2 regions of the Paenibacillus sp. FSL H7-0756 genome follow, and region 1 is predicted to be linked to the other one. Evidence: a T-box and tRNA genes for the amino acid it is inferred to sense, from the RefSeq annotation. Region 1 holds a T-box; the other holds one or more tRNA genes.
What was found. A T-box is a leader RNA that pairs with one kind of tRNA and senses whether it is charged. The one in region 1 lies ahead of NST04_RS24105 (tryptophan--tRNA ligase), so its partner is inferred to be a tRNA-Trp.
Positions count from the first base shown of each region.

Region 1 (14,818 bases):
GGTTACTCCTGGGGAGCAGTCGTTTTTTTATTGTAATTCACTCTAACATATCTCTAACAAGAACTAACTATAAGAATTAAAAGATGATCGAAAGTGACGAACTGAAATTCGTAACAGGGACGCTTACGCCCCGCATGAACCGGATCACGGCCAAGATGCGGGAGATTGGGATATAATTGAAAATGAACGATCTGCCCGGATGGTTCGTATTATAGTTATTTGCTAACACCAAGGAAGAGGTGAGAGGAAATGCTGACCATCAAGAATTTTACGAAGAGTTACAAAGGCGGGGCAAAAGCGGTGGATGATCTTAGCCTCGAAGTTGAACGGGGTGACATCTACGGCTTCATCGGGCATAACGGCGCAGGCAAGACCACGACGATCCGCGCTGTGGTGGGCGTGCTTGATTTTGAACAAGGGGAGATTGAGATTGACGGTATCTCGATCCGCAAGAATCCGGTAGCCTGCAAGGCGAATATTGCCTACATCCCGGATAATCCGGACCTGTACGATCACCTGACGGGGATTCAGTACCTGAACTTCATCGGCGATCTCTTCAGTGTATCGGGGTCCACCCGGGAGCGGCTGATCAGGCAATACGGCGATGCCTTCCAGCTTACAGCCAGTCTGGGCGATCTGATCTCCTCGTATTCCCACGGCATGAAGCAGAAGCTGGCCATTATCTCTGCACTTATTCATGAGCCGAAGCTGTTAGTGCTGGATGAGCCTTTTGTGGGTCTTGATCCGAAGGCGGCGCATACGCTGAAGACCATCATGGCGGATCTGTGCAGCAGGGGCAGCGCGATCTTTTTCTCCACACATGTACTGGATACGGCGGAGAAGCTGTGCAACAAGATTGCGATCATCAAGGGCGGACGGCTGATTGCCCACGGCTTAACTGAAGCGGTAAGGGGCGAGAACAGCCTGGAGGACGTATTCATGGAGCTGATCGATAATGATTAATGTCTGGAGATTAACGAAGCTGCAGCTGTTGTCCTCCTTCGGCCTCAATCAGGCGCTCCATACGAAAGACCCTGCACGCAGACGCAAGGCGCTGCTGATCAGCCTCTTGGTGATAGCCGGTATACTCATGATAGGAGCCGTGTCATTCGGCTACAGCTTTATGATGGCGAAGTCGTTCGAGCAGCTTGGGCGGATGGAGCTATTGCTGGCTGTGATGATGACAGTCACTTCGCTGGTGAGCTTCTTCACTACGGTCTATAAGGCAAGCGGGGTATTATTCAGCTATAAGGATTACGATATGATTATGTCCCTCCCGGTGAAAACCAGCCATGTTGTGGCAAGCCGGGTGCTTCAGCTCTATGTGATGAATCTGTTCTTCACGCTGCTGATCATGCTTCCGGCGGGGGCGGTGTATGCGATACATGTGAAGCCGGGCGTGCTCTATTATCTGTTTTTTCTAATGACGCTCTTCTTCATTACCTTACTGCCGATTATAGCGGCTACGCTGGTAGGCTCCCTTATTAGCTGGGTCTCTTCCCGGTTCCGGGCGAGCAAAATCCTGAATATGATCCTCACGTTCGCCTTCATCATTGTACTGATGCTGGGCTCGTTCACGCTCAATCAAGGGCAGCAGGCGATTGCAGATGTTGGAGCTGCCTTGGGTGATATGATCTTCAAGGTGTATCCCCCGGCTTCCGTGTATGTTGATGCGGTCTGCTCGTACCGGGTGAGCGCCTTGCTCTTCTTCATCGCGGTGTCTGTGCTGGCCTTCATGCTGTTCTCGGTCCTGCTGGCGACCCGGTACAAGGCGATTCATACAGGGCTTATGACCAGCCGCGCAAGCCGCGGATACACGATGAAGCCGCTACAGGCTAATTCAGCATTCAAGGCCTTGTATCTAAAGGAGCTGCGGCGTTATTTCAGCTCGGTCAATTATGTGCTGAACACAGGGATCGGGATGGTGCTGCTCCTGATGATGTCCATTTCCTTATTATTCGTCAGCTCAGAGCAGCTGGGAGCTATACTAGACATCCCGCAATTGTCAGACTCCCTCAGTACGCTGAGTCCGCTGGTTATCTCTCTATTTGTTGTTCTGAGCTGTACGACAGCCTGCTCTATTTCTCTGGAAGGCAATCATCTGTGGATCTTGACCAGCTCCCCCGTGCCCAAACCGGCGATTGTATTCAGCAAGGTGGCGGTGAATCTGACCATTACCTTACCGGTGATTGCCGTAAGCTGGGGACTGCTGGCCTATACCCTGCATGCCGGGTGGATGGAGGGTCTATTGATGCTTGCCGTTCCGGTTATCTATGCCTGCTATTCAGCCCTGCTGGGCGTTCTTGTGAACCTGAAGCTGCCTAAGCTCGACTGGACCAGTGAAGTTGCGGCGATCAAGCAGAGTGCGTCGGTGCTGGTAACGATGCTAATCGGTGTCCTCACGCTGGCTGTTCCGTTCGTGCTGTTCCTGCTGCTTCATGGGGTGAACGGAAATCTCATTCTGCTGGGATACGGCGTGCTTCTGGTAGCGGTCTGCGCCGGAATGTACAGATATATCCAGATTAACGGGGAGCGGCTGTTTGCGAGGCTTTAGCTGCTGAAGAAACTACTCTTGGAACGGGAGGAGGCCTGACCTGTTCCTGGGAGTGGTTTCTTTGTGTATTCAGAGACAAATGATCACCTATGTCTTAAGTCCGGTCTACGAATAACGTCCTATCCTCGACTTAACCTTCTTAAGCAATGGTCCCGCCAGGGCTCTTGCCTTCCGGGCGCCTTCACTCAAGATTGTGTCGATCTGCTCTGGCGCTGCTATGAGATCATAGTATTTCTTCCGTGGCTCCTCCAGAGCAGCATTAACCACCTGGAACAGCTCCTGCTTGGCCTCACCCCAGCTAATGCCGCTTAGATATTTGTCTCTTAACTCCTGCACTTGAGCGGGTGTCGCAAATTCTTTATATAACAAGAAAATATTAGAGGTTTCCGGGTCTTTCGGTTCCTGCGGAAGCGTAGAGTCTGTTTTGATTTTGCTGATCAGCTTCTTCAGGTTCTCTGCCGTTTCGAACAGCGGAATCGTGTTGTTATAGCTTTTGCTCATTTTCCTCCCGTCAAGACCAGGAATCACCGCTGTGCTCTCATCGACAATATAATCAGGCAGCTTGAACGTATCTCCATAAACCCGGTTGAAGCTTTCGGCGATATCTCTGGCGATCTCCACATGCTGAATCTGGTCTTTGCCGACAGGGACCTTGTCTGATTGAAACAGCAGAATGTCCGCAGCCATCAGAATCGGATAGGTGAAGAGACCCATATTAACACCAGTATCCGCATCCACGCCCAGTTGTTCATTTTGATCTTGGATCGCTTTGTAGGCATGGGCACGGTTCATCAGTCCTTTGGACGTCAGGCAGGCTAGAATCCAGCTCAGCTCAAAGATCTCCGGCACATCAGATTGTCTATAGAAAATCACCCGATCCGGGTCGAGTCCGAGTGCCAGCCAAGTGGCTGCGATACTATAAGACAGATCACTGAACTCGTCTCTATGCTGTATGAAATTTAACCCATGGTAGTCGGCCATGAAGTAGAGTGATGTGCAATCACTGGCCCCGGCGATTTGCAGTGCAGGCTTGATTGCTCCGATGTAGTTCCCCAGATGGACTTTGCCCGTAGGTTTAATTCCTGTTAATACAATGTCCTTACTCATATTATCCCTCCGTCTATAAAATCAAAAAGGGGTCTTCTCATCCTGAAAAGGACGAGAAAACCCCGTGGTGCCACCTTAATTAGTCCGAACGGTGATCCGGACCGCTTGAACGTATCGAAACATCACTATATGTTTGAATACGCGTCTCTTTTAACGACGAGACATTCGCCAAAGCCTACTTCCTGAAGGTTCGGTTTGGATGCTCAGAAGCCCACTTCGGCATATTCCCTACACTGATTCGCACCAATCATCAGCTCTCTGAAGTATTCGTTATGCTTACTCTCTTCATCATTGCAAAGTTATATAATATTGTATTACTGTATTTTTACAGTACTTTTCGGTGAATGTCAACGGATAGTTCAAATAGGGTTAGGGAGTGAGTCTGTGCAGACAAAACGTGCAAAGCTTGAGGGATATACGAATCAGTACCTGAAGCTGTGGAATTTTTACGGCGTGATTCAGGTGATCAGGAAGGGCGAGGTGCTCTTCGAGCGGGCTTGCGGATATGCAAGCATGGAGTTTGGAATTAAAAATACGCTGGCGTCACGCTTCTCGCTCGCCTCTATGTCGAAGCAGTTTACGGCCTTTGCCGTCATACTGCTGCATGACAAGGGGCTGCTGGATGTTGACCAGCCTGCATACCAGTGTCTCCCGGCAGAGCTTGCTATAGACGAGTCCATCACCGTTCATCATTTGTTGTCACATACCTCCGGTCTATATAACTTTTATAATTTTGAGAACGATTTCTTCGGCGGAGATTACCGGCTGGACTATTCCCGGACAAGGTTCTTCCAGCAATACATTAACAAGAAGCCAACCAAGCCAGCCGGAGCAGCGTACGATTATAATAACTCCAACTACAATCTGCTGGCCTGGATCATCGAGCATGTCTCGGGGGAGAGGTACGGGGAGTTTCTGCATCATCATATTTTCCTGCCTCTAGGGATGCGCAGCAGTACGGTGGATGACGGCTGCGCCGTGATTGAGAACAGATCCAGCAACTATATCACAGACTTCGCAGTAACCGTCAAATGTCCGTATTATAACGAGAAGTTCAGTATCGGTGCTGCTGCGGTTGTTTCGGACTGCGGGGATTTGTACAAGTGGTATGTCTGTCTGCGTGACCGGCAGCTCCTGTCATCTGCGGCTTATGAACGATTCTTCCAAGAGAACGAGAACAGCTACTGCTACGGCCTGGAGCATCACCTTCTATACGGGCAAGACAGGTATTCGCATGGGGGCGATCAGCTGGGGATTTGCACGTATATGCAGAATTTTTACGCTGAAGATCTTTGCATTATCATCCTCTCAAATAATGAAGGAATCAATCAGTATAGACTCGGCCATGCGCTCGCGGATATTCTGCATCATGTGGAGGTGGAGGCTCCGACCCGGCATCTTGAGCTTCAGCTCAGTGAGGAATGTTTAAGGGCGTACTGTGGAACCTATCTACCAGACAAAATTCAGATCGAGCTGACCGGCGGGAAGCTCTACTTCACCAGATTCACCGGCAACGTCCATATTGAGCTCTACCCGGTAGGCGAAGGAGAATTTGTCCAGCGCTATTATGACCAGCTCCACCCCTATAAGATCACTGAGAATGCGCAGGGAGAGGAAATTTTTCTCGGATATGCACGATTAGCCCCTTGAAGTTGCCGTTGCGTCAAGTGATAGGATAGGGATGAGATCACAGGAAGGAGGCATAAATGAACAGGAATGTTGTTAGCATACAGCAATTGTCGGAGCTACTGGGGCTGACGAGCCGCACCTTGCGGCACTGGGAAGCGGTAGGGTTGTTTCAGAGTAAGAGAGAGGTATCTTCCGGCTGGCGTACATATGATGAACATGCGCTTAAGTGTATCAGGATCACAGCGCTGCTGCGGAGAATGGATATTCCGATCAGAGAAATACAGCCTATTCTAGATAAGGATTCTGTATCTGCACTTAAGCAGGTTATACAGAACAGGATAAGGGCTCTACAGGTACACCAGGAAGAACTCGGACGGATGGGACAGCAATTACATCAGGTACTCGATTACCTGAATACTTCCAATAAGAGGACCTCCATTCAGGAGGAACTGCTTAGCGAAATGGAGAGGGTATTTATGAGTAATGTAACGGGACAGTCAACTTTCAAAGTGATTACATTGCCGGCGATGAGAGTAGCTTATCATATCGTGGTGGACCAGTCTCCGGAAGACAAAGCGATAGGTCCTATCATGGATTGGTTGGAATCTGCTAATCTTCTGGGCACCGCGCGGTTATTCGGCGGAAATATGAAGCCTATGCCAAGTATTGCAGGTAAACCCTATGGCTATGGAATGTGTGCGACAATTCCTGATGGAACCACCGTGCCGGAACCCTTCAAGGAAATGACCCTGCCCGGCGGGCTATACGCCAAGCTGGACAGCAGTGACGACATTGGAGGCTCCTGGAAAATACTGATGGATCAGTTAGAGCATAGTCCAAAGTACTGCTCGGACCGCAGCAGACTCTGCCTGGAAGAGCATATCCGCAATGACAGCCCTGCGGGCAGTGGCAACCTGTACGATTTATCTTTACTGGAACCCGTAGTATTGAAATAATTGTAGCCAAACCCAAGAAAAGAAGGGAAGTAAATGAGCATTGAGTTCAGTAAGATCAGCCTGTTTGAACGTGGAACACTCCTGGAGCTGTTACAAGATGCCTATTCCTTTGACGGCAGGTATGAGCAGAGCTGTCTGGAGGATTGGCAGGAGTTCGACAATTTTTTCTTTGACAATCTGCAAATTGCAGATAAATATGGGTTCATGACTATGCTGCATGGTAAGGTGATTGGCTTTGTATCCTGGGACCCGAGGCAGTTGCCCCAATGTGCTGAAATCGGCCATAACTGTATTGCGACTGCTCATAAGGGCAAAGGATACAGCACCCTGCAGCTTCAAGAAGCGGTTCATCGTATTCTGCGGAATGAAGTGCAGCACATTCTAGTGACGACTAATGGCGATCTGATCCCCGCCCAGCGGATGTATGAGCGTGCCGGTTTTATTTTGCAGGGGAAGCGGGACATGGGGCCTGGCTCCGTACTTAAGGGTGAGCATTGGGATTACGTCTATAAGGTATAACGTCAGGAGGTACATACTATGAAAAAGTCAGAAGTTACACTAGGTAAAGCTACGGTGAAGGATGCGGCGGATATTCATGCTATGCAGCTTCAGGCCTTTCTTCCGCTCTTGGAGAAATATCAGGATTACGAGACAAATCCGGCTAATGAAACGCTGGAGAGGCTCGTAGAACGGATGAATCAGGAATTTGTTGATTACTATATCATCCGAAACGCCGGAAATGCTGTAGGCAGCATGAGAGTCAAGAAGACAGATGAGCATCATTACTGGCTCAGTCAGATATGCGTATTGCCGCAATACCAAGGTCTGGGCATAGCCCAGCAGGCATTCGCACGGATTGAAGAGATCTATGCGGATGCGCAAACTTGGGGGCTGGCTACCGTCGTGCAAGAGGAGCGTAACTGCTATTTGTATGAGAAGCTGGGCTACAGAAAGACCAGTGAAACCCGGGAAATCAATGATAAGATGACCTTGTGCTTTTATGAAAAAAGGTTAAATAAAGGTTAGCGCTCCAGAGCTATGAAATGCTGCATAAATTGCAACTCCGATTCATTGATATAGTAGTATTTGCGAGGATTGTTGTATAAAAAGCAGGAATAATCCGCTCAGAAGCTTGGTAGATGCGGGAAAACTGCCTTTTGTACAACAATTTTGGTTTTCGGACTTTACAAAGAGATGAAAGTTGCAATATGTGCAGGATTGTGAATGGTAATCTGGGATGTCCGGGGGATGAGAACCCTGCGCGTCAGCGACTTAGCACGAACCTCACGGACTGGAAATCCGTTATTTCGGCGGATTACAGTAATTCCGCAGATGATGCGAACAGAGAATCCGTTAAGTAACCAGAATTGGCCTGATTTCAGCTCCCAAGGGTGGGATAAGGTCCTCTGAGTCCGCAGCGTGAAGAAAATCAGGCTTTTTCGGCGAATAAGGTCCTCTGTGTCCCCATAACACACTATTATTGTCTACATCCGCCCCGGCTTTGGCAGACCGGGCACATTGAGCGCTTCGCCCAGCGTATCGGTGAAGCTCCGGGTCAGCTACATTTACTTGCCCTCCTGATGGCATAGTGTGTAACTAAGATGCTGATTTCAACAAGTACTTGACAACTGTAACTATAGAAAGTAAAGTAAGAATAGTAATTATCTTAACTTAAAGATAATATTTAGCCAAATATCTTAAAGTAAAGATATAATCTGAATGAATCAACTTAGGAGGCAATTCAAATGAACAAGCAAACCATGGGTATTCATCATATCACCGCTATTGTCGGGCATCCGCAGGAGAATATGGACTTTTATGCAGGGGTACTGGGACTGCGGCTGGTGAAGCGAACGGTCAATTTCGATGATCCGGGAACGTATCACTTCTACTTCGGCAATGCTGGCGGGAAGCCGGGAACCATTATTACCTTCTTCCCGTGGGCGGATGCGTATCAGGGTAAGATCGGCGGGGGCCAGGTTGGCGTTACTTCGTATGTGATTCCAGTCGGGGCGATGGCATTCTGGAGAGAGCGGCTCACGGCGTTCAAGGTGGCTTACACAGAGATGGAGCGGTTCGGGGAGCAATACCTGGAATTCGATGATCCGCATGGCCTGCATCTGGAGCTGGTGGAACGGGAGTCGGGTGAGCGTAATGAATGGACCTTCAGCGGGGTAACACCGGAGGTGGCGATCAAGGGCTTCGGCGGCGCGACACTATTGTCCACGCATCCGGAACAAACGGCTGAGCTGCTGGAGAAGGTGATGGGACTTACATTCGAGGGGCAGGAAGGTGATGTCGCCCGCTACCGCTCGGCTGCGGATCTGGGCAATGTGGTTGAGCTGAAGGTAACGGCTGTACCGCGCGGTGAAATGGGGGTCGGCACTGTCCATCATATCGCCTGGAGAGCGAAGGATGACCAGGATCAGCTTGAATGGCAGGAAGTTGTGCATGATAATGGATATGGGGTAACGCCTGTGCAGGACCGGAATTATTTCAACGCCATTTACTTCAGAGAGCATGGGGAGATTCTGTTCGAGATCGCTACCGATCCTCCGGGCTTCGCCCATGACGAAACGCCGGAAACGATGGGAGGCAGCCTGATGCTGCCTGCACAATATGAGCCGCACAGAGCACAGATTGAACAAGTTCTGCTGCCGGTTACTGTAAGAGAGCTTAACTAATCTGATCTGACAATACAAAGGAGGCACGAGCATGATCACTATAGATCCGCAGCAGGGCACCGAACGGGATAATTATAAGCTTCTGGTCGGGACGATTATTCCGCGTCCGATTGCTTTTGTAACTACCTTGTCGGAGGATGGGGTCTTGAACGGTGCGCCGTTCAGCTACTTCAATATCGTATCCTCCAACCCGCCGATGATTTCCGTCTCTATTCAGCATGCCGGGGGTCAGTCCAAGGATACTGCACGCAACATCAAGCAAATGAAGGAGTTTGTGGTTCATATTGTGGATGAGCAGAATGTCGGACAAGTGAATATGACGGCTGTGCCGTTGCCGCCTGATCAGAGTGAGGTCACCATAGCCGGAATGACCCCTGTAGATAGTCTGCGCATTAAGGTTCCCGGCGTTCAGGAAGCGAAGGTGCGGATGGAATGTGTCCTTGAGCATAGTCTTGAATTGCCTAATAATGATCTGATGATCGGCAGGATCGTGCAGTTTCATCTGGACGAGGCGATCTACGAGCAGGGGAGAATTAATCCGGTGGCATTAGGGGCGGTCAGCCGTCTGGCCGGGAATAGCTATGCGGGGATTGGGGAGATTTTTGAGATTGAGCGGCCGGTGTAACGATTAATCTTGGCAAGGCCAGGACGTTAGTTGGATATCCAACTGTTACCCCCGGCATATCCATGAACAGCGCTAATAGGCTATTTAGGCCAAGTAGATACTTTTGGTTCAAAGTACAATAAAACCCTGGCGGAAGCGCCAGGGTTATCTGTGTCATATAAAAGGATTGCATCGTGTCAGGGAATATGTTAATGTTAATAAACTGTCGGCCATTTTAACTTGAAATGGTCAGAGATAATGCATCTTATTTATATCTTAAGTATAGCAAACGGACATCCAGTTTGTCAAGCCGCCAGTGTGGAACGATTTCAGCAAGAAAAAGGAGTGTTCAGAGGATGGAAGAGACAAAGGTCTGGAAGCAGGAGCAGGAGTGGCTGGAGCAGGTGAAGGAGAAGCTGATCGCGGGGATCGCGGAGCTGGAGCCTGAGGTCGGGCAGCTGAAGGAGCAGGCTGCGGATATCCGCCGGGGATTCTGGGAAGAGGTCACAGTCGATACGAACTCACAGGAGGATTTCGAGGAGAGCTTCTTCACCATCACCCAGCAGGAAGCGGTTTTGTCTGAACGGGAACGCAGTCATGCACGCAAGCTCCGGCAATGGAAAAATATGCAGCGGCTGCTGCCGTCACCTTATTTCGGACGGATTGATTTCCAGGAAGAGGGACAGCAGTCAGTAGAACAGGTCTATATCGGGGTCTCCTCCTTCGCGGCTGCAGACGGCCTGAGCTTTCTCATCTATGACTGGCGTACCCCGATTGCGAGCCTGTATTACGACTATCCGCCGGGACATGCGGCCTTCGACACACCGGGAGGACGGATCACCGGCCGGATGGAGCTGAAGCGGCAGTACCAGATCCGCGGAGGCCGGCTCCAGCATCTGTTCGATTCGAGCGTGACGATCGGAGATGAGCTGCTGCAGCAGGTGCTGGGTCAGGGCGCTGACTCCCAAATGAAGAGCATCGTGGCTACGATTCAGGCGGAGCAGAATGCCATTATCCGTAACGACACGAGCCGGATGCTGATTGTGCAGGGAGCGGCGGGCAGCGGCAAAACCTCGGCAGCGCTCCAGCGCGTAGCCTACCTTCTGTACAAACACCGCGAGCGGCTGACGGCCGATCAGATTGTCCTCTTTTCGCCCAATCCGATGTTCAACAGTTATGTGTCTACCGTGCTCCCGGAGCTAGGGGAAGAGAATATGCAGCAGACGACCTTTCAGGAGTATCTGGACAAATGGCTGGGAGCCGCGTTCCGTCTTGGAGATCCGTTTGACCAGATGGAATATGTGCTCACCGCCCAGCAGCAGGAGGGTTATGCCGCCCGTCTTAAGGCCATCGAGTATAAAGCTTCGGAAGCGTTCCTCCACGCTCTTCAAGGATATGCCTACTTGCTGAAGCAGGAAGGGATGCTGTTCAAGGATATTTGCTTCCGGGACCGTGTGCTCATCTCGGGTGAACAGATCCGGGCTAAGCTGTATAGCTACGATCCTTCCATCCGTCTGCCGAACCGGGTGGAGCTGGTGCAGAAATGGCTGCTCACCGAGCTGGCGGCACTACAGAAGGAGGAGCAGGGGGCAGCTTGGGTAGAGGAGGAGATGAATTACCTCGACAATGATCAATACGCTGCAATCCACGGTAAGCTGCACAGAGATAAGGGTGTGTTCGACTTCGCGGAGAAATACCTCCGCCTGCAGGAGCTGCTGGTGCATAAGCGGGAGCAGGATGAAGGGGATTTCGATTACGCCGAGCGGGAGCAGGAGCTGCTGGGAGAGATGATCGTGAAGGAGCAGTTCAGACCGCTGAGACGGGGGATCAGGAAGTTCACCTTTATCGACATGGCCGGGCTCTACCGTCAATTGTTCAGTGATGAAACGGCCTACAGGAAGATGACAGGTGAGACGGAGGTGCCGGAGCTATGGCCGGAGATCTGTGCGCAGACCCGGGAGATGCTGGACTGCGGGACACTCTGGTATGAAGATGCGACCCCATATCTGTACATGCAGGAACTGATTGAAGGCGTGCGGACGAATACGCAGGTGCGGCATATTTTCGTGGATGAAGGCCAGGATTATTCGATGTTCCAATACGAGTTCCTCAAAAAGCTGTTCCCCCGCGCCCGAATGACTGTTCTGGGAGACTTCAGCCAGGCGATCTTCACACAGGCGACGAATCTGTATGGGGACCGTTCACCGCTGCTTCAGCTGTACGGGGAAGAGGAGACTAGCCAGTTCCTGCTGGTCCGCAGCTACCGCTCGACCTTCGAGATTGTGGAGTTCACCAAGCCGCTGCTGCCTGGAAGTGAAGGAATTGTGGCTTTTGAGCGGAGGGGCAGTAAGCCTGTATTGTCTAAGCTGGGGAGCAAGGACTTGAAGGCAGAGCGTATCATGGAGGATCTTGCTAAGCTTCAGGCTGAAGGCTATAGCTCTATCGCTATCATTACGAAGACGGCCGCCGAGAGCAGAGAAGCGTATGAGAGTCTGGCTGCTAGTGGAGGGGTGCAAGAGCTGAAGCTGATTACGAAGAACACACCAACTTTTGAAAAAGGAATACAGGTGATCCCCGCCTATCTCGCCAAAGGCGTCGAATTCGACGCGGTGCTAATCTACGATGCTTCTGCGCAGACGTATCATAGGGAGAGCGAGCGGAAGCTTTTTTATACGGCATGTACTCGGGCTATGCACCGGCTGCAGCTGTATACTGCGGGAGAGTGGACGCCGTTTGTTGACGGTGTGGATGAGGAGCTGTATGAGCAGACCGTAGTTACACTATAGATCTAAGAGTGCCTCTCCAAGTGCTGGAGGGGCCTTTGCATGTTGAGCCTGGTTCAACAATGAGAACGAAGCGAATGGCTCTGTGATACTTTTTTCATATCAAAAGGATCATTTAATGATATTTCACCTATTAATAGTGGTTTGTTACGCTTAAATTACTATTAATTTAGGAGGTAAGAAGATGGAATATCGGAAATTGGGTGCTAGCGGCTTATCGGTCAGTGAGATTGCTTTTGGAAACTGGATTACGCATGGTGCTCAAGTGGATTATGACACAGCCAAAGCTTGTGTCCATGCTGCATTGGATGCGGGAATTACTACATTTGACACGGCAGATGTGTATTCAGACACGAAGGCGGAGACGGTGCTGGGAGAAGTCTTAACAGGAGTGCGGCGGGAAAGCATCGAGTTATGTACCAAGGTCTATCAGCCTACAGGAACAGGGCCCAATGACCGGGGGTTATCCCGGAAGCATATCATGGAAGCTTGTAACTCTTCGTTGAAGAGGCTGCAGACGGATTATATAGATATTTACTATGCCCATAGATTTGATAAAAAGGTTTCGCTGGAGGAGACCTTCCTGGCATTCTCTGATCTGGTGCGTCAAGGTAAGGTTCTGTATGTGGGGATCAGCGAATGGACGGCTGAACAGATCACACAAGCCGCAGTTTTGGCCCGGGAGCTGAGGGTTCCCCTGGTGGCTAGCCAGCCGCAGTATTCGATGTTATGGCGGGTGATCGAAGCGGAGGTTATCCAGGCTTCAGAGCAGGAAGGAATCGGGCAGGTCGTCTGGTCACCGCTGGCCCAAGGAATTCTGTCGGGAAAATACCTGCCGAATCAACCGGTTCCACAGGGGTCCCGCGCTTCGACTTCGGCGGGTTCTCCATTTTTCGAACGATTGGCTGGCCAGTGGCTGCACCCGGAGGTCCTTACGGCGGTCTCCAGACTCTCCTCACTTGCACATGAAGCGGGGCTGACGCTGCCGCAATTGGCCATCGCATGGGTCCTGCAGAATCCGCAGGTGTCGTCTGCAATCATCGGGGCCTCCAGACCGGAGCAGGTACAAGAGAATGTTAAGGCTTCAGGGGTGCGTCTTGAACTTGATTTGCTGGGTGAGATCGATAGAGTACTGGAGGGACTGGTTGAACGTGACCCTGCAAAGACCGGCTGAATAAGTCTGTCTGCTCACCATTCACTTGGAATTATGATCTTGTAAAATCTCTACAAATGCAGAGAGGATGGCCTGATTCGTATCCGTTCTCCAGGCAGCATAGAAGGGAACAGGCGGCGAGTTTTCTTCGAAGGGTCTGAATACGACTCCGCTGCGCTGGAACACGGAAACCGAAGAAGGGACAATGGAAACCCCGAGGTTCGCTGCTACAAGGTTTACAATGGTATACATTTGTACGGCTTCCTGTACAATCTGAGGGTAAACATCATGCTCTGCGCAAAAACCCATAATAAGATCATGAAAAGGAAGTCCGTGCTTACGCGGAAAGAAGATAAATGGTTCGGAACGTAAAGCAGAGACGGGCACCGCCGGCAGTTCAGCCAAGGGATGTTGATCAGGCAACACGGCAACCAGAGTTTCGTTGATCAAGCTGCAATGACTAACATTCTTAGCCGGTTCAATGAAGCGAAGGAATCCAATATGGATGGTACCGTCATGTAAGGCCTGCCATTGCTGGGCAGAAGTCATTTCCAGCAGATTCAGCTGGATTTGAGGGAAGCGTTTCCGGAATATTTTGAGCACATCCACCATGATTCCGCCCTCTGCGGAACCGATGAAAGCAATGTTTAAATGTCCAATGATGCCCTGGCTTGCCAGTTGTACCGTTCGAATAGACCGCTCCAGTTGAGATAAGATCCTTCGGGCTTCCTCCAAAAAGACAGATCCCGCCGGGGTGAGACGGACTTGACGCTTGTTCCGTTCAAATAGCTTCACACCCAGCTCTTGTTCCAGTGCTTGAATCTGCTGGGTCAACGGAGGCTGCGTCATATGTAATTTCTCTGCGGCACGATGGAAATGAAGCTCTTCCGCAACCGCAATGAAGTATTGTAATTTTCGTATATCCATTGTGTTGGACCTCTTTTCCTATCCCTCTTGGCATTATAGCATATGAAGGAGGAGAAGGAGGACGCGTTAAGAAGCAGAGATCCTACGAAGAAGTGAGGGCTTCTTATTGACATTGCCAATAAGTTACACCATACTGTAACCAATACAGTATAGTGTAACTTAATTTTTTGATAAGAAAGGAGAATCCAATGAATACCTACACTGCGAAGCAATTGGCTGAGGTACTGCAGAGTGAAGATCCGCAGATGAATCTGCGGACGGTCCGGTATTATACGCAGATCGGGATGCTGCCGCCGCTTGAGTTGGACGGGAACAAAAGGGTGTACACCGACAATCATCTGCACTATCTGCGCGCCATCCTAGTCTTGTCCAAGAGCGGCGAGACGCTGGCTTCGGCACAGGAGAAATTGGCGGGATTGCC
Region 1 covers NZ_JBBOVT010000002.1:1,675,888-1,690,705, reverse strand. Annotated here, with positions in the region: gene NST04_RS24115 (ABC transporter ATP-binding protein) at 250-963, shown strand; gene NST04_RS24110 (hypothetical protein) at 956-2,554, shown strand; gene NST04_RS24105 (tryptophan--tRNA ligase) at 2,660-3,661, opposite strand; T-box leader at 3,706-3,962, opposite strand; gene NST04_RS24100 (serine hydrolase domain-containing protein) at 4,046-5,311, shown strand; gene NST04_RS24095 (MerR family transcriptional regulator) at 5,368-6,246, shown strand; gene NST04_RS24090 (GNAT family N-acetyltransferase) at 6,280-6,765, shown strand; gene NST04_RS24085 (GNAT family N-acetyltransferase) at 6,784-7,272, shown strand; gene NST04_RS24080 (ring-cleaving dioxygenase) at 7,992-8,930, shown strand; gene NST04_RS24075 (flavin reductase family protein) at 8,962-9,555, shown strand; gene helD (RNA polymerase recycling motor HelD) at 9,891-12,320, shown strand; gene NST04_RS24065 (aldo/keto reductase family protein) at 12,502-13,491, shown strand; gene NST04_RS24060 (LysR substrate-binding domain-containing protein) at 13,513-14,397, opposite strand; gene NST04_RS24055 (MerR family transcriptional regulator) at 14,586-14,818, shown strand, end outside.

Region 2 (14,818 bases), on a different contig from region 1:
GAATGGAATATTATTTATAAACGTGTAGGGTCCGAGAGCGGATTCTGCACGTTTTTTTGTATAGATAGAGAATCAAGCTGTTACAAAAACACAAACCTTCCAAGAGATTCGCGCAACCAAGCTCGCCTGCATGGCGTATACTTAACAGAAGTGTTGCCTGCTTTTAAAATTCAACGAACGGTTTGGAGGACCTATTTTGGACAGAAGACAGAGACAAAGACGCGTCACGAAGCGTGGAAGTCTTACTCGCCGCTTATTGGGACTTGTCATCATAGCCGCCGCAGCCTTTTGGGTTGTTTATTATGTACTGCCGAACCGCCAGCATCTGGACCCGGACTGGAAGGGCCTGGACAAGCCGATTTTTGTGAAGGGACAGCTTACCGGCTATTCAGCATCGGGCACAGGGGACGGACTGCTTTTACCGCTGCCTTTTTTGCAGGAATATGTAGATCCTTCTATCCGCTATGAAAAAGAGAGCAAATCAGTTATCCTCTCAACGGACAGCAGTCTGTTGTACATGCAGGAGGAATCCAAGGCCGCAGCTCTGAACAATGAACCTCTGCAGCTTCGCCTTGCTCCCGAGGTTAAAGATAAAGTGACCTATCTTCCGGCAGATACACTGGAGAATCTGTACGGCTTCGAGATCGAAGAGGATACAGCTACTGGTGCGGTGCTGCTTATGACTGCGGGAGAATCGGTGCCGCTTGGCAAGGTGAAGGGCAAAGAAGGCGGCAAAACGAAAGCCCTGCGCAGTGAACCCTCGGTGCATGCACCGATTTTTGCAGATATGAATCCTGGGGATGTCGTACGAATCTGGAATACGGACACCAAGGACTGGGTATACGCCCAGCTTGATAACGGTTATTCGGGCTACGCCCAGGCGGATGATATTACCGAAGACGGTACCCGAACGGTAGAAAAAAAGCCCGAAACACCTACACGAGCTGAACGCAGCTGGAAGGGCAAGCCGGTTAACATGTTCTGGGAAGCCGTGTACGAACGCAAGCCGAACCCGGCCAAATTTGCAGCCTTGCCTGGAATTAACGTGGTTAGCCCCACCTGGTTCAGCATTATTGATGTGAAGGGGAATGTACGCAGCCAGGCGGACCGCTCTTATGTGGATTGGGCGCATAATCAGGGTATGGAGGTATGGGGGCTGCTGAGCAACAGCTTTGAACCAGACTTGACTACTGGAGCCTTATCTACGTACGATAATCGGATGAATGCCATTGTGCAGATGCTTAAGTATGCAGACCTGTATAACTTAGACGGGATTAATATCGACTTCGAGAATGTGTACACCAAGGATGGACCGAACGTAACCCAGTTCATGCGGGAACTGAAGCCGATGGCCCAGAGCCGGAATCTGATTGTCTCTATTGACGTAACGCCGAAATCTAAGAGCGAGATGTGGTCCCTGTTCCTCGACCGTCCGGCGCTTGCCGCCGTATCCGACTTCCTGGTTGTAATGGCCTACGATGAGCACTGGGCAGCCAGTCCGGTTGCGGGATCAGTAGCCTCTCTACCATGGGTTAAGACCTCTATGAACCGGATTATCGAGGAGGATAAGGTGCCGTCAGAGAAGCTGATTCTGGGAGTGCCGCTCTATACGCGGATCTGGACGGAAGCCACCGAGAAGGGCAAGACCAAAGTAAGCTCCAAGGCCGTCAGCATGAATGCGGTCAAGGAGATCATTGCCGAGAAGAAGCTGACACCGGTATTCGATAAGGAAGCCGGACAGAACTACGTGGAGTATAAGGAAGATGATGTTCTCCGCAAAATCTGGATCGAGGACAGCACCTCGCTCACAGCCAGGGTAGAGCTGGCCCAGTCCTTGAAGCTGGGCGGTGTGGCAGCCTGGAACCGGAGCTTCGCCAGTCCGGAGGCATGGGAAGCGTTGAAGGGAATTATTAAATAAGATGATTTCATTATAAAAAGGTGTTGTCCTACAGTGGACAACACCTTTTTTGGCAGACAATACTATTCTTACATTACCTTGTCTCTTAATAAATGCATAATGTCAGTAAGCGCTGCTTGCAGAGGATTAGTGTTTCAGTTGCTGGGCTTCAAGCTCTTCGGCAGTAATGGTAGCTTGTGCAGCGTCCATGGTGAGGATGGTATGGCAGAACATACAGCGGTCAGTTTTGCCCAGCATTTTGGTCAGCTTATGGCACTCCGGACATTCCACCTGAACCGCACTGGTGGAGAGCATGCCCGCCCAGAAATAAATAGCCAGACTGGCCATCATGGAGACGAGTCCAATGACAAGACCGACAGCAGCGACGACTTTTCCGGCAGATCCCCAGAATACAATGCCTGCGGTTCCCATGATCATGAGACCCATGCCCAGCATGGTCAGAAGCAGTCCCCAGGTGCGAAAAGCATTGATTTTAGCCGATTTAAATTTCATGAGTATGATCTCCTAACTGAAATATAGTTCGGTTGTTCAGGAGGAACTGGCATGAATATGTAGAATAAGCTTATGTATAGAGATTATAACTGACGGACGCAAAATCGCCAAATTTGATGGAGGGAAGTATGGAACTGTCCAATTTGACCCTATTAAGCGGGGAGACATTTGAGGAGAATGTTCTGGGAGCCGTTGCTTGGCGGCAAAGAGGGGATGCCACGTTTCAAAGTGCACTGTTGCACGATTTTGATATGGTGGTCCTTCTGCTGCACGAGGAACAGGAGACGGAACGCATCATAACCCATAGCATTGCCGGTGATACGCGGACACAATCGGTACATGTAGGGCTGTCTGCACTGGAACGTGCTGTCATGGCCGGGGATAACAACGAGCTTCTGAGCAGCCTGATATCCGGAGAGGTACTCTGGGATCCGAAGGGAATCTTGGCGGAGATGCGCAAGCAGCTCATTCAGTTTGAGGGCCCGCTTAAAGAACGGGTGCTGTTTATGGAATTCGCCCGTTTTTTACATATGTATATTAAGTCCAAGCGTTACATTGAAGCAGGCTGTACCATGGATGCCTATAATTGCGTACTCATTGCCTTGTATCATTGGGCGCGCATTGAAGTGAGTGAAGCGGGGTATTTCCCGGAACCGGCAGTATGGGGACAGGTGAAAAGCCTGAACTCACCGGTCCATAAGCTATATGAAGAATTGACTATCAGCACAGAGACGCTGGACCAGAGAATCGAGCTTATCCTGCTTGCCTGTGAATTTGCCCTCATGTCAAAAATGGAGGATTGCTGTACCATGCTGCTTCATATCCTGGGCAGCCGTAAGGAGGCGTGGAGTATTAAGGAGCTTCTGCAGCATTCGGGGCTCAGCCCGCTCCAGGCAGAATTGCCGCTTGTGCTTCGCAAGCTGGTATCCCGTTCATTAATTCGGGAGATCGCCTCGTGGGCAGTGGATGCCGGAGATGGTCATGCCATTCGTTATACGCTCTAAAATTAACAAATCGCCAACTGACGGGAATAGCTCTATATAGATAGCATCAGCGGGAGAATGGAGAGGGTGAATGTACTCTCTTTTTTTATAGAATTTATATGTTTGGGCCCCCCGCAGAGTACCTGAGTCATCATCGAAGCTAAAGCCTCACTTTGTGGGGTTATTTTATTTGTCCGGGTTTGCAGAAGAGCCGAAGGGGAAGAGAATATTTAGGGTTGACTAGGGTGCAGTTCTTATGATAAATTATAACTCGTCCCTCTGACATAACGATGCGCAGTAATGCAGTCGTAAATCAGCCGAAAAAAGAAAATAAAAAAAAGGTTGACTAAAACGAGGACGCTGTGATATATTATAAAGGTCGCTGCTGAGACAAAAAACGGCGACGAAAGATGAACTTGATCTTTGAAAACTGAACAACGAGTGAGTATCTGGAGATCACTTCGGTGAGATCCAAATTAGAGAATGTAAATTCTCGTCAGATGTTTCAAAATGAGCAATCGCTCTTTCTAAATACCAATTTGGAGAGTTTGATCCTGGCTCAGGACGAACGCTGGCGGCGTGCCTAATACATGCAAGTCGTGCGGAGTTTGAGAGGAAGCTTGCTTCCTTTCAGACTTAGCGGCGGACGGGTGAGTAACACGTAGGCAACCTGCCCTCAAGCCTGGGATAACTACCGGAAACGGTAGCTAATACCGGATAATTTCTTTCTTCTCCTGAGGAGAGAATGAAAGGCGGAGCAATCTGCTGCTTGGGGATGGGCCTGCGGCGCATTAGCTAGTTGGTGGGGTAACGGCCCACCAAGGCGACGATGCGTAGCCGACCTGAGAGGGTGAACGGCCACACTGGGACTGAGACACGGCCCAGACTCCTACGGGAGGCAGCAGTAGGGAATCTTCCGCAATGGGCGCAAGCCTGACGGAGCAACGCCGCGTGAGTGATGAAGGTTTTCGGATCGTAAAGCTCTGTTGCCAGGGAAGAACGTCCGGTAGAGTAACTGCTACCGGAGTGACGGTACCTGAGAAGAAAGCCCCGGCTAACTACGTGCCAGCAGCCGCGGTAATACGTAGGGGGCAAGCGTTGTCCGGAATTATTGGGCGTAAAGCGCGCGCAGGCGGTTATTTAAGTCTGGTGTTTAAACCTTGGGCTCAACCTGAGGTCGCACTGGAAACTGGGTGACTTGAGTACAGAAGAGGAAAGTGGAATTCCACGTGTAGCGGTGAAATGCGTAGATATGTGGAGGAACACCAGTGGCGAAGGCGACTTTCTGGGCTGTAACTGACGCTGAGGCGCGAAAGCGTGGGGAGCAAACAGGATTAGATACCCTGGTAGTCCACGCCGTAAACGATGAGTGCTAGGTGTTAGGGGTTTCGATACCCTTGGTGCCGAAGTTAACACAGTAAGCACTCCGCCTGGGGAGTACGGTCGCAAGACTGAAACTCAAAGGAATTGACGGGGACCCGCACAAGCAGTGGAGTATGTGGTTTAATTCGAAGCAACGCGAAGAACCTTACCAGGTCTTGACATCCAACTAACGAAGCAGAGATGCATCAGGTGCCCTTCGGGGAAAGTTGAGACAGGTGGTGCATGGTTGTCGTCAGCTCGTGTCGTGAGATGTTGGGTTAAGTCCCGCAACGAGCGCAACCCTTGACTTTAGTTGCCAGCAGGTTGAGCTGGGCACTCTAGAGTGACTGCCGGTGACAAACCGGAGGAAGGTGGGGATGACGTCAAATCATCATGCCCCTTATGACCTGGGCTACACACGTACTACAATGGCCGGTACAACGGGAAGCGAAGCCGCGAGGTGGAGCCAATCCCAGCAAAGCCGGTCTCAGTTCGGATTGCAGGCTGCAACTCGCCTGCATGAAGTCGGAATTGCTAGTAATCGCGGATCAGCATGCCGCGGTGAATACGTTCCCGGGTCTTGTACACACCGCCCGTCACACCACGAGAGTTTACAACACCCGAAGTCGGTGGGGTAACCCGCAAGGGAGCCAGCCGCCGAAGGTGGGGTAGATGATTGGGGTGAAGTCGTAACAAGGTAGCCGTATCGGAAGGTGCGGCTGGATCACCTCCTTTCTATGGAGAATCGTTTCCTGCAACGGAAACATTCAAATCGGAAGTTTAACTTCCAAACCAATCAGGTTTAGGCCTGTTACTCACTCGTTGGTCAGTTTTGAGAGTTTAAGCTCTCATCTTTACCTTTGATCCTTGAAAACTGGATACCGAAACGAATTTGCGTTTTAGAACATTCCTTTAAGCTGAACTTGTGTAAACAAGTTTTGAATTAATGGCGATGCTACGATGATCTTGATGGAAATACAGACGTTGAAGAAATTCATTGTCCGATAGTTTCCTGACGGAAAAATCGAGGTTAAGCTACTAAGAGCACACGGAGGATGCCTAGGCGCCAGGAGCCGACGAAGGACGTGGCGAACAACGAAACTGCCTCGGGGAGCTGTAAGCAAGCTTTGATCCGGGGGTGTCCGAATGGGGAAACCCAGCTGTGGTAATTCGCAGTTACTCGTATCTGAATACATAGGATACGCAGAGGCAGACCAGGGGAACTGAAACATCTAAGTACCCTGAGGAAGAGAAAACAATAGTGATTCCGTCAGTAGCGGCGAGCGAACGCGGAACAGCCTAAACCAAGAGGCTTGCCTCTTGGGGTTGTGGGACGTCTCACATGGAGTTACAAAGGAATATGGTAGGCGAAGAGGTCTGGAAAGGCCCGCGATAGAGGTAAAAGCCCTGTAGCCGAAATGGTATTCTCTCCGAGACGGATCCCGAGTAGTGCGGGGCACGTGAAACCCCGTATGAATCCAGCAGGACCATCTGCTAAGGCTAAATACTACCTGGCGACCGATAGTGAAACAGTACCGTGAGGGAAAGGTGAAAAGCACCCCGGAAGGGGAGTGAAATAGAACCTGAAACCGTGTGCTTACAAAAAGTCAGAGCCCTGTCTATGGGTGATGGCGTGCCTTTTGTAGAATGAACCGGCGAGTTACGTTTAACATGCAAGGTTAAGGTGAGAAGCCGGAGCCGCAGCGAAAGCGAGTCTGAATAGGGCGATTAAGTATGTGGACGTAGACCCGAAACCGTGTGATCTACCCCTGTCCAGGGTGAAGGTGCGGTAACACGCACTGGAGGCCCGAACCCACGCATGTTGAAAAATGCGGGGATGAGGTGGGGGTAGCGGAGAAATTCCAATCGAACTCGGAGATAGCTGGTTCTCCCCGAAATAGCTTTAGGGCTAGCCTCGGTGAATGGAGTGGTGGAGGTAGAGCACTGATTGGGTGCGGGGCCCGCAAGGGTTACCAAGCTCAGTCAAACTCCGAATGCCATTTACTTCTTGCCGGGAGTCAGACAGTGAGTGCTAAGATCCATTGTCAAAAGGGAAACAGCCCAGACCATCAGCTAAGGTCCCCAAGTGTGTGTTAAGTGGGAAAGGATGTGGAGTTGCACAGACAACCAGGATGTTGGCTTAGAAGCAGCCACCATTGAAAGAGTGCGTAATAGCTCACTGGTCGAGTGACTCTGCGCCGAAAATGTAACGGGGCTAAACACACCACCGAAGCTATGGCTAGATATGTATGTATCTGGGGTAGGGGAGCGTTGTATGTGGGTTGAAGGTGTACCGTAAGGAGCGCTGGACAGCATACAAGTGAGAATGCCGGTATGAGTAACGAAAAGATCAGTGAGAATCTGATCCGCCGAAAGCCCAAGGTTTCCTGAGGAAGGCTCGTCCGCTCAGGGTAAGTCGGGACCTAAGGCGAGGCCGAAAGGCGTAGTCGAAGGACAACAGTTTGAAATTACTGTACCACCGTAATCCGCTATGAGCGATGGGGTGACGCAGGAGGGTAGTGACGCGGACTGATGGATGTCCGTCTAAGCAGTGAGGCTGGTGTGTAGGCAAATCCGCACACCGTAAGGCTGGGCTGTGATGGGGAGCGAAAATTACAGTAGCGAAGGTCATGATCTCACACTGCCAAGAAAAGCCTCTAGTCAGGAGAAGGTGCCCGTACCGCAAACCGACACAGGTAGGCGAGAAGAGAATTCTAAGGCGCGCGGAAGAACTCTCGTTAAGGAACTCGGCAAAATGACCCCGTAACTTCGGGAGAAGGGGTGCCTCGGTAGGGTGAATAGCCCGAGGGGGCCGCAGTGAAAAGGCCCAAGCGACTGTTTAGCAAAAACACAGGTCTGTGCGAAGCCGTAAGGCGAAGTATACGGGCTGACGCCTGCCCGGTGCTGGAAGGTTAAGGGGAGCGGTTAGGAGCAATCCGAAGCTGTGAACCGAAGCCCCAGTAAACGGCGGCCGTAACTATAACGGTCCTAAGGTAGCGAAATTCCTTGTCAGGTAAATTCTGACCCGCACGAATGGCGTAACGACTTGGGCGCTGTCTCAACGAGAGATCCGGTGAAATTTTAATACCTGTGAAGATGCAGGTTACCCGCGACAAGACGGAAAGACCCCATGGAGCTTTACTGCAGCTTGATATTGAATTTGGGTACGATCTGTACAGGATAGGTGGGAGCCGTGGAGGCAGGAGCGCAAGCTTCTGCGGAGGCGCCGTTGGGATACCACCCTGATCGTATCTAGGTTCTAACCTGGTGCCCTTATCGGGTACGGGGACCGTGTCAGGCGGGCAGTTTGACTGGGGCGGTCGCCTCCTAAAGAGTAACGGAGGCGTTCAAAGGTTCCCTCAGAATGGTTGGAAATCATTCGCAGAGTGCAAAGGCATAAGGGAGCTTGACTGCGAGACCTACAAGTCGAGCAGGGACGAAAGTCGGACTTAGTGATCCGGTGGTACCGCATGGAAGGGCCATCGCTCAACGGATAAAAGCTACCCTGGGGATAACAGGCTTATCTCCCCCAAGAGTCCACATCGACGGGGAGGTTTGGCACCTCGATGTCGGCTCATCGCATCCTGGGGCTGAAGTAGGTCCCAAGGGTTGGGCTGTTCGCCCATTAAAGCGGTACGCGAGCTGGGTTCAGAACGTCGTGAGACAGTTCGGTCCCTATCTGTCGTGGGCGCAGGAAATTTGAGAGGAGCTGTCCTTAGTACGAGAGGACCGGGATGGACGTACCGCTGGTGCATCAGTTGTTCCGCCAGGAGCATGGCTGAGTAGCTACGTACGGACGGGATAAGCGCTGAAAGCATCTAAGCGTGAAGCCCCCCTCAAGATGAGATTTCCCAATTAGTAAGACCCCTTGAAGACGACGAGGTAGATAGGTTGGAGGTGGAAGTGCAGCAATGCATGGAGCTGACCAATACTAATCGGTCGAGGGCTTATCCAAATTTCTAACACGCAGATTCGTTTCGGATTCAGTTTTCAGGTGATCAAGCCTGGTATGTATATTCCCTGATAGCTCAGTTGGTAGAGCACTCGACTGTTAATCGAGTTGTCACAGGTTCGAGTCCTGTTCGGGGAGCCATATGGAGAGGTGTCCGAGTTTGGCCGAAGGAGCACGATTGGAAATCGTGTAGGCGCCACAAGCGTCTCGAGGGTTCGAATCCCTCTCTCTCCGTAGCAATACTTCATTGAATAGGGATGAGAACCCTCAGTGGTTCGTTGGAGCATAGGCTTCGTTAGCACTGCTTCGCAATCTCGTAACGAAGTGAAGAGTATCCCTCTCTCCGTAGCAATACTTTTACACAGCATGGCTCGTTGGTCAAGGGGTTAAGACACCTCCCTTTCACGGAGGTAACATGGGTTCGAATCCCATACGAGTCATATATGGAGGCTTAGCTCAGCTGGGAGAGCATCTGCCTTACAAGCAGAGGGTCGGGGGTTCGAACCCCTCAGCCTCCACCATCTATCTTAACTGAATAGATTTTGTACAATGACGCGGGGTGGAGCAGCCCGGTAGCTCGTCGGGCTCATAACCCGAAGGCCGCAGGTTCAAATCCTGCCCCCGCAACCAATCTCCATAAAGTACCAAACATGGAACCGTGGTGTAGTTGGCCTAACATGCCTGCCTGTCACGCAGGAGACCGCGGGTTCGAATCCCGTCGGTTCCGCCATCTTTACAGAATCATTTTTATGGCTCGGTAGCTCAGTCGGTAGAGCAAAGGACTGAAAATCCTTGTGTCGGGGGTTCGATTCCCTCCCGCGCCACCATACACAACTTAATATGCCGGTGTAGCTCAATTGGTAGAGCAACTGACTTGTAATCAGTAGGTTGGGGGTTCAAGTCCTCTCGCCGGCACCATACCGTGGAGGCTTAGCGAAGTGGCCAAACGCATCAGACTGTAAATCTGCTCACGTACGTGTTCGGTGGTTCGAATCCATCAGCCTCCACCATTTTTTAGGGGCATAGTTTAAAGGTAGAACAACGGTCTCCAAAACCGTTGGTGTGGGTTCAATTCCTGCTGCCCCTGCCAAGTAATTTCATATAAAAGAATCATATGGCGACCGTGGCGAAGGGGTTAACGCACCGGATTGTGGTTCCGGCATTCGTGGGTTCGAGACCCATCGGTCGCCCCATTTCTTTTATAAGAATTACATAGCAATACAACTTAAAAGCTTCACATGGCGACCGTGGCGAAGGGGTTAACGCACCGGATTGTGGTTCCGGCATTCGTGGGTTCGAGACCCATCGGTCGCCCCATTTTCTTTCAAAAAATATATTGGGGATTAGCCAAGCGGTAAGGCAACGGACTTTGACTCCGTCATTCATAGGTTCGATTCCTATATCCCCAGCCATTATATGCGGACGTGGCTCAGCGGTAGAGCATCGCCTTGCCAAGGCGAGGGTCGCGGGTTCGATTCCCGTCGTCCGCTCCATTTCATGTGGTGCCATAGCCAAGTGGTAAGGCAAAGCTCTGCAAAAGCTTTATCCCCAGTTCAAATCTGGGTGGCACCTCCATTTTAAATATTTGCCGGCGTGGCGGAATGGCAGACGCGCTCGACTCAAAATCGAGTGGGAAACCGTGGAGGTTCGAGTCCTCTCGCCGGTATTACGCTAAAAGAGTTCATCAGAGATATTCTCTGGTGGGCTTTTTTATTGTGTGTATACCTAGAGGCACGCATTATCTGTTATATCGGCACATGAACAAGACTGAGGCGCCAGCATCGTTCATTTGCAGGATGATTATGTTCTTTGAGCTTTCGTACCTTATCCCATATGTATCTGAGAACAAGACAGGCCCTGTGTATCTTACTACACAGGGCCTGTTTCTTTTAATTTATATGTCATCTGCTTATATGTTAAGTCGTTTATATCATGAACTTACTTCGTAGAACCCACAAATTGATTTCTGGCCGCCCCAAGACCAATGATACCGAGTAGGGCAGAAGCGCCAACCAAGATCAGGAGTGGAGCACTCCAACTATGAGTGGCGTCATGCAAGTAACCTATCAGCGCCGGGCCGATGGCTGCCAGCAGATATCCTATGGATTGGGCCATGCCCGATAGTTCCGCCGCCTGATGGGCACTTTGAGTGCGTAAACCGAAAAACATCATAGATAAGCCAAAGGCAAAGCCCGCTCCAATTCCAAGAATAATCACCCACAACAGAAGCAGTTGGACACTGCTATAGAGAAGCCCAAGTGTTCCGATCAAAAGTAGGATTGTTGTAATAACCACCAAGGACCGCTGGTTAGACATACGCCCTGCCATAACAGGAACGATAAAGGCAAAGGGGAGGGACGCCATAATCAGAACCGATAGAAACCAGCCGGATTGACTCGAACTGATGCCTTGTTCTTTTAGGATTTCAGGCAGCCAGGCAACCAGCACATAGAAAATGGCTGATTGTATTCCCATAAAGAGAGTCACCTGCCAGGCTAATGGGGAGCGCCATATTTTAACCTGATGGTTCTTATCTGTGCTGCTACCAATAATGGCGGGGTTCGTTGGAGTCTTGAGCAGCGGTATCCAAAAGAGAATAGAGATGAAGCTAAGTATTCCCCATACTCCAAGGGCACCTTGCCAGTTCATACCTGCTCCCACAGCTAAGGGAATACTAATACCGGAAGCAATTGCCCCGCATAGATTCATGGAAACCGAATAGACCCCTGTCATAGTCCCCATTTGCTGCGGAAATTCCCGTTTAATCAGACTGGGAAGTAATACATTACATATAGTAATAGCAAATCCCAGAATTGCAGTTCCAACATATAAAGTCGCTGCTCCGGATAACGACCGAACAGCAATACCGATGACTAAAAAAATAAGAGAAATCAGGATAATTCGTTCTATACCATATTTATGTCCTAATTTGGGTACAAAAGGTGATAATAGGGCAAATGCAATTAGTGGAACTGTAGTAATCAGGCCTGCTAAAGTATTAGAAATATGCACGTTGTCCCGAATAAGACTGACCAAGGGTCCCACTGAGGTGAGGGGTGCGCGCAAATTCGCTGCGATAAAAATAATTCCTATGATCATGAACCAGAGTGTCGCTTGCTTCCGAATACCGGTATTGGATATTCCATCTTGCTTGTTTAACAATTGTTCTGGTGAACTCATAGATGTGCCTCCTGTGTACGGGCTTTGTCAATGTATAAACGAACAGCCTCCTCCGCTTGATGACCATTCTGATCCGCAATGGCCTGATAGAGCAGGGCATGAGAGTCGATATAGAAATCCACGGTTTTGAGATCCTTCATTTCTAAAATCATGTTTTGCAGCGCCTCAGAAATATGATTGTATAAATTCGACATCAATTGATTATGTGAAGCGGCTATCACCATTTTGTGAAACTCCACGTCCCAGTGAGCATACGCTTCAAGATCTTGCTGGACGGCTGCTTGTCTGCACTGGTCAAGACATGTCCGAAGTGCCGCCAAATCTTCCTCGTCTCTCCTGAGCGCAGCCAGGGCAGCCGCCTCTCGTTCTAATGCATACCGGACCTCCAGGCTCTCAAACTTATCGGTATGCTCTATTACTTTTCTAATCACTGACCCTAAAACACTGGAGGAGCATACATAAGTCCCATCCCCTTGTCTGGTCTTGAGCAGACCCGCGTAGGTTAGAGCCCGAATTGCTTCCCTTAAGGTATTACGACTGACTTGAAGCTGCTCCATTAGCTCCGGCTCTGGAGGAATACGCGTCCCTACTTGCCATTCGCTGCTTTCGATCTTCTCTTGGATCTGGTAGGCCACCTGTTCCACCAAGGTTAAACGTTGAGTCTGAGCTAACAATTGTATCATTCCTTTACAAACGTAGGATGTTTGGTACTCTGGTTGATTATAGCAGATTCATTTCGGCTTGAAAAGATGAAAATGATATTGATTCTCAATATCATTCGTGCTAATATGATTTTGTTCAGTAGTGAACAAAAATAAAAAGCAATTGATTGCTGCCTTTGACCCTAGTCTGCATTAAGTACAAGAGAGGAGAGATTTGGCAAGTGGAATTTCAAAATCATTCTAAAGGTCACCTTTATGAGCAATATATCAGAATGCTGCATTTGAACGAATTATATACAGAACATGAAATTAATCTGTTTCGTGAGCAAGCCAAAAAGCTTCAGATCGATATGCTGTCCAATAATATTACCAGTGTGCATGTTATTGATTGCATTGGTGATCATGAGCCGATCAATCATACCGGAATTACCAAAAGAATGAATCTGTCCAAAGCAAGCATTACAAGTATTAGTTCCAAGCTGTTGGAAACAGGCTTCATTATGAAAAATCAACTAAATAACAACCGGAAGGAGATTTATTTTAGCTTAACGGATAAGGGAAGACAGGTATATCAACTGCATCAAAAGATGCATCAAGCGAAAGAAGACGACTTTTATCAGTTTATTGAATCTTATTCAGAGGCTGAGTTACAGACGATCAGGAAATTCATGAGTGATTTGTTGGCGCGCGCCGAAGAATACTCCGAGGGGAAGTTTAATGGAAATGAAGATATTTAATTCGAGACGGAAGGAAGCATCAGGAGATGAAGAAAAAAACTCGGGTCTCTCAGAATTAGAGCAAATTGCCAGTGAGAAAAGAAAGGTTCAATTTTACCTCAGATTGATGCTGGGATTAGGTTCAACCTGTGGTGTGATGGTACCCATAGAACCTTTTTTTACGACTTTAAATGAGCTTTCCGCTCAAGAGACTGCACTTTTACAAAAGGCAAAGGATCAATTAGAGCAATCAGAATGAGTAAGGAATAAGGAATGAAATGAATTGGAAAAAGAGCAGAGAAGCGGCCTTCAACAAAGAGGGACCGCTTCATTTTTTATGATTTATGATTCCTCGGAATAAAATGCTTTGGATACGGCCTCTGTGGCTTTATCAATAAAAACTGCAACCTTACCCGGGCTTTCCTTCAGACCGCTGCTCACCCACTTTTTAATAATAGCTATACTGCCATGAGCGGTGAACGTATACCAGGATTCAAATAATTGCGGATCAAAATATTTTAATTCCTGCTTCCAGCGCTCAATCGTTAGGTCGTGACTGATATATAGGATTCTTTCCAATAATTCTTTGTTGCCATGCTCCGAGAACAGAACCTCACATATCGTTTTATTCGCTTTTATATATTTACATAATTCATAAGAAAGCTTTTGAGGGCTTGCAGAACTAATCCCAAGTTGCTTAATTTCTTCATATAGATCATTTTCGATTGTTGAAAGAAGCTCAAACTGATTCGCATAGTGTGAATAAAAGGTGTTGCGGTTAATCCCTGCTTCGCTGCAAATGTCGGTCACGGTAACTTTATTGATAGACCGTTCTGTCATCAGCTTCAACAGGCTTTCTTTAATAACCATTTTTGTATATCTCACCCGGTGATCTGTTTTTTTGTCTGCCATCGTAACCTCCTAATTTAAAATAATAAAATGGTTAATGAACAAATCTAATATGATTTGTATGGTAACTAACATAATCCAAACGAACAGCCTGTTGTTTAACTAACATGGTGACATTATAATTTATTTAAACGTTCGATTCAAATTAAATTAATTGGAGGAAGAAAATGGGTAGTATAACTGTAGTGCCTGTATGGGTTATTCAAGACATTCTTGTCTTAATTGCTGCTGTCCTAATGGTGTTCTATATCCTTGATAAGGAAACACATCCCAAAACGGTTTTACTGCAATTTATAGGTTTTGTGTTCTTTTACGCCGCCGTTTTTGAAATTACTGCTTCATCGCTTGGGGAAGGGTTCTACGCCTATGGGCGCAGTATTTTAATGTTATTTAACATACCAATTACTGTCCCTATTATTGAGTTTCTGATCATCTATTCCACTTTGCGTGTTCTAAAGTCTGTAAATATACCGTCCTGGACGAAACCGTTTATTACGGGATTAAGTGCGATGGTGTTTGACTTTTCACTCGACCCGGTGGCCGTTAAACAGATTTTTGAGACCATGGATGGAACCATTGCAAGATGGAGTTATTATCCGCTGGCCGGTGAACCTCAAATCTATGGGGAACCGGTGATGAATTTT
Region 2 covers NZ_JBBOVT010000001.1:1,961,778-1,976,595, forward strand. Annotated here, with positions in the region: gene NST04_RS08735 (Fur family transcriptional regulator) at 1-2, shown strand, start outside; gene NST04_RS08740 (glycosyl hydrolase family 18 protein) at 197-1,918, shown strand; gene NST04_RS08745 (DUF2614 family zinc ribbon-containing protein) at 2,045-2,410, opposite strand; gene NST04_RS08750 (nucleotidyltransferase-like protein) at 2,539-3,414, shown strand; rRNA gene NST04_RS08755 (16S ribosomal RNA) at 3,930-5,490, shown strand; rRNA gene NST04_RS08760 (23S ribosomal RNA) at 5,784-8,710, shown strand; tRNA gene NST04_RS08765 (tRNA-Asn) at 8,773-8,848, shown strand; tRNA gene NST04_RS08770 (tRNA-Ser) at 8,852-8,941, shown strand; tRNA gene NST04_RS08775 (tRNA-Glu) at 9,076-9,147, shown strand; tRNA gene NST04_RS08780 (tRNA-Val) at 9,153-9,228, shown strand; tRNA gene NST04_RS08785 (tRNA-Met) at 9,261-9,337, shown strand; tRNA gene NST04_RS08790 (tRNA-Asp) at 9,360-9,437, shown strand; tRNA gene NST04_RS08795 (tRNA-Phe) at 9,459-9,534, shown strand; tRNA gene NST04_RS08800 (tRNA-Thr) at 9,550-9,625, shown strand; tRNA gene NST04_RS08805 (tRNA-Tyr) at 9,632-9,717, shown strand; tRNA gene NST04_RS08810 (tRNA-Trp) at 9,724-9,797, shown strand; tRNA gene NST04_RS08815 (tRNA-His) at 9,825-9,900, shown strand; tRNA gene NST04_RS08820 (tRNA-His) at 9,949-10,024, shown strand; tRNA gene NST04_RS08825 (tRNA-Gln) at 10,045-10,119, shown strand; tRNA gene NST04_RS08830 (tRNA-Gly) at 10,126-10,200, shown strand; tRNA gene NST04_RS08835 (tRNA-Cys) at 10,209-10,282, shown strand; tRNA gene NST04_RS08840 (tRNA-Leu) at 10,295-10,373, shown strand; gene NST04_RS08845 (CynX/NimT family MFS transporter) at 10,646-11,887, opposite strand; gene NST04_RS08850 (FadR/GntR family transcriptional regulator) at 11,884-12,561, opposite strand; gene NST04_RS08855 (MarR family transcriptional regulator) at 12,771-13,286, shown strand; gene NST04_RS08860 (hypothetical protein) at 13,267-13,524, shown strand; gene NST04_RS08865 (TetR/AcrR family transcriptional regulator) at 13,608-14,177, opposite strand; gene NST04_RS08870 (carotenoid biosynthesis protein) at 14,342-14,818, shown strand, end outside.
Region 2: it encodes a tRNA-Trp, which carries the amino acid that the T-box ahead of NST04_RS24105 (tryptophan--tRNA ligase) is inferred to sense. The anticodon was not compared.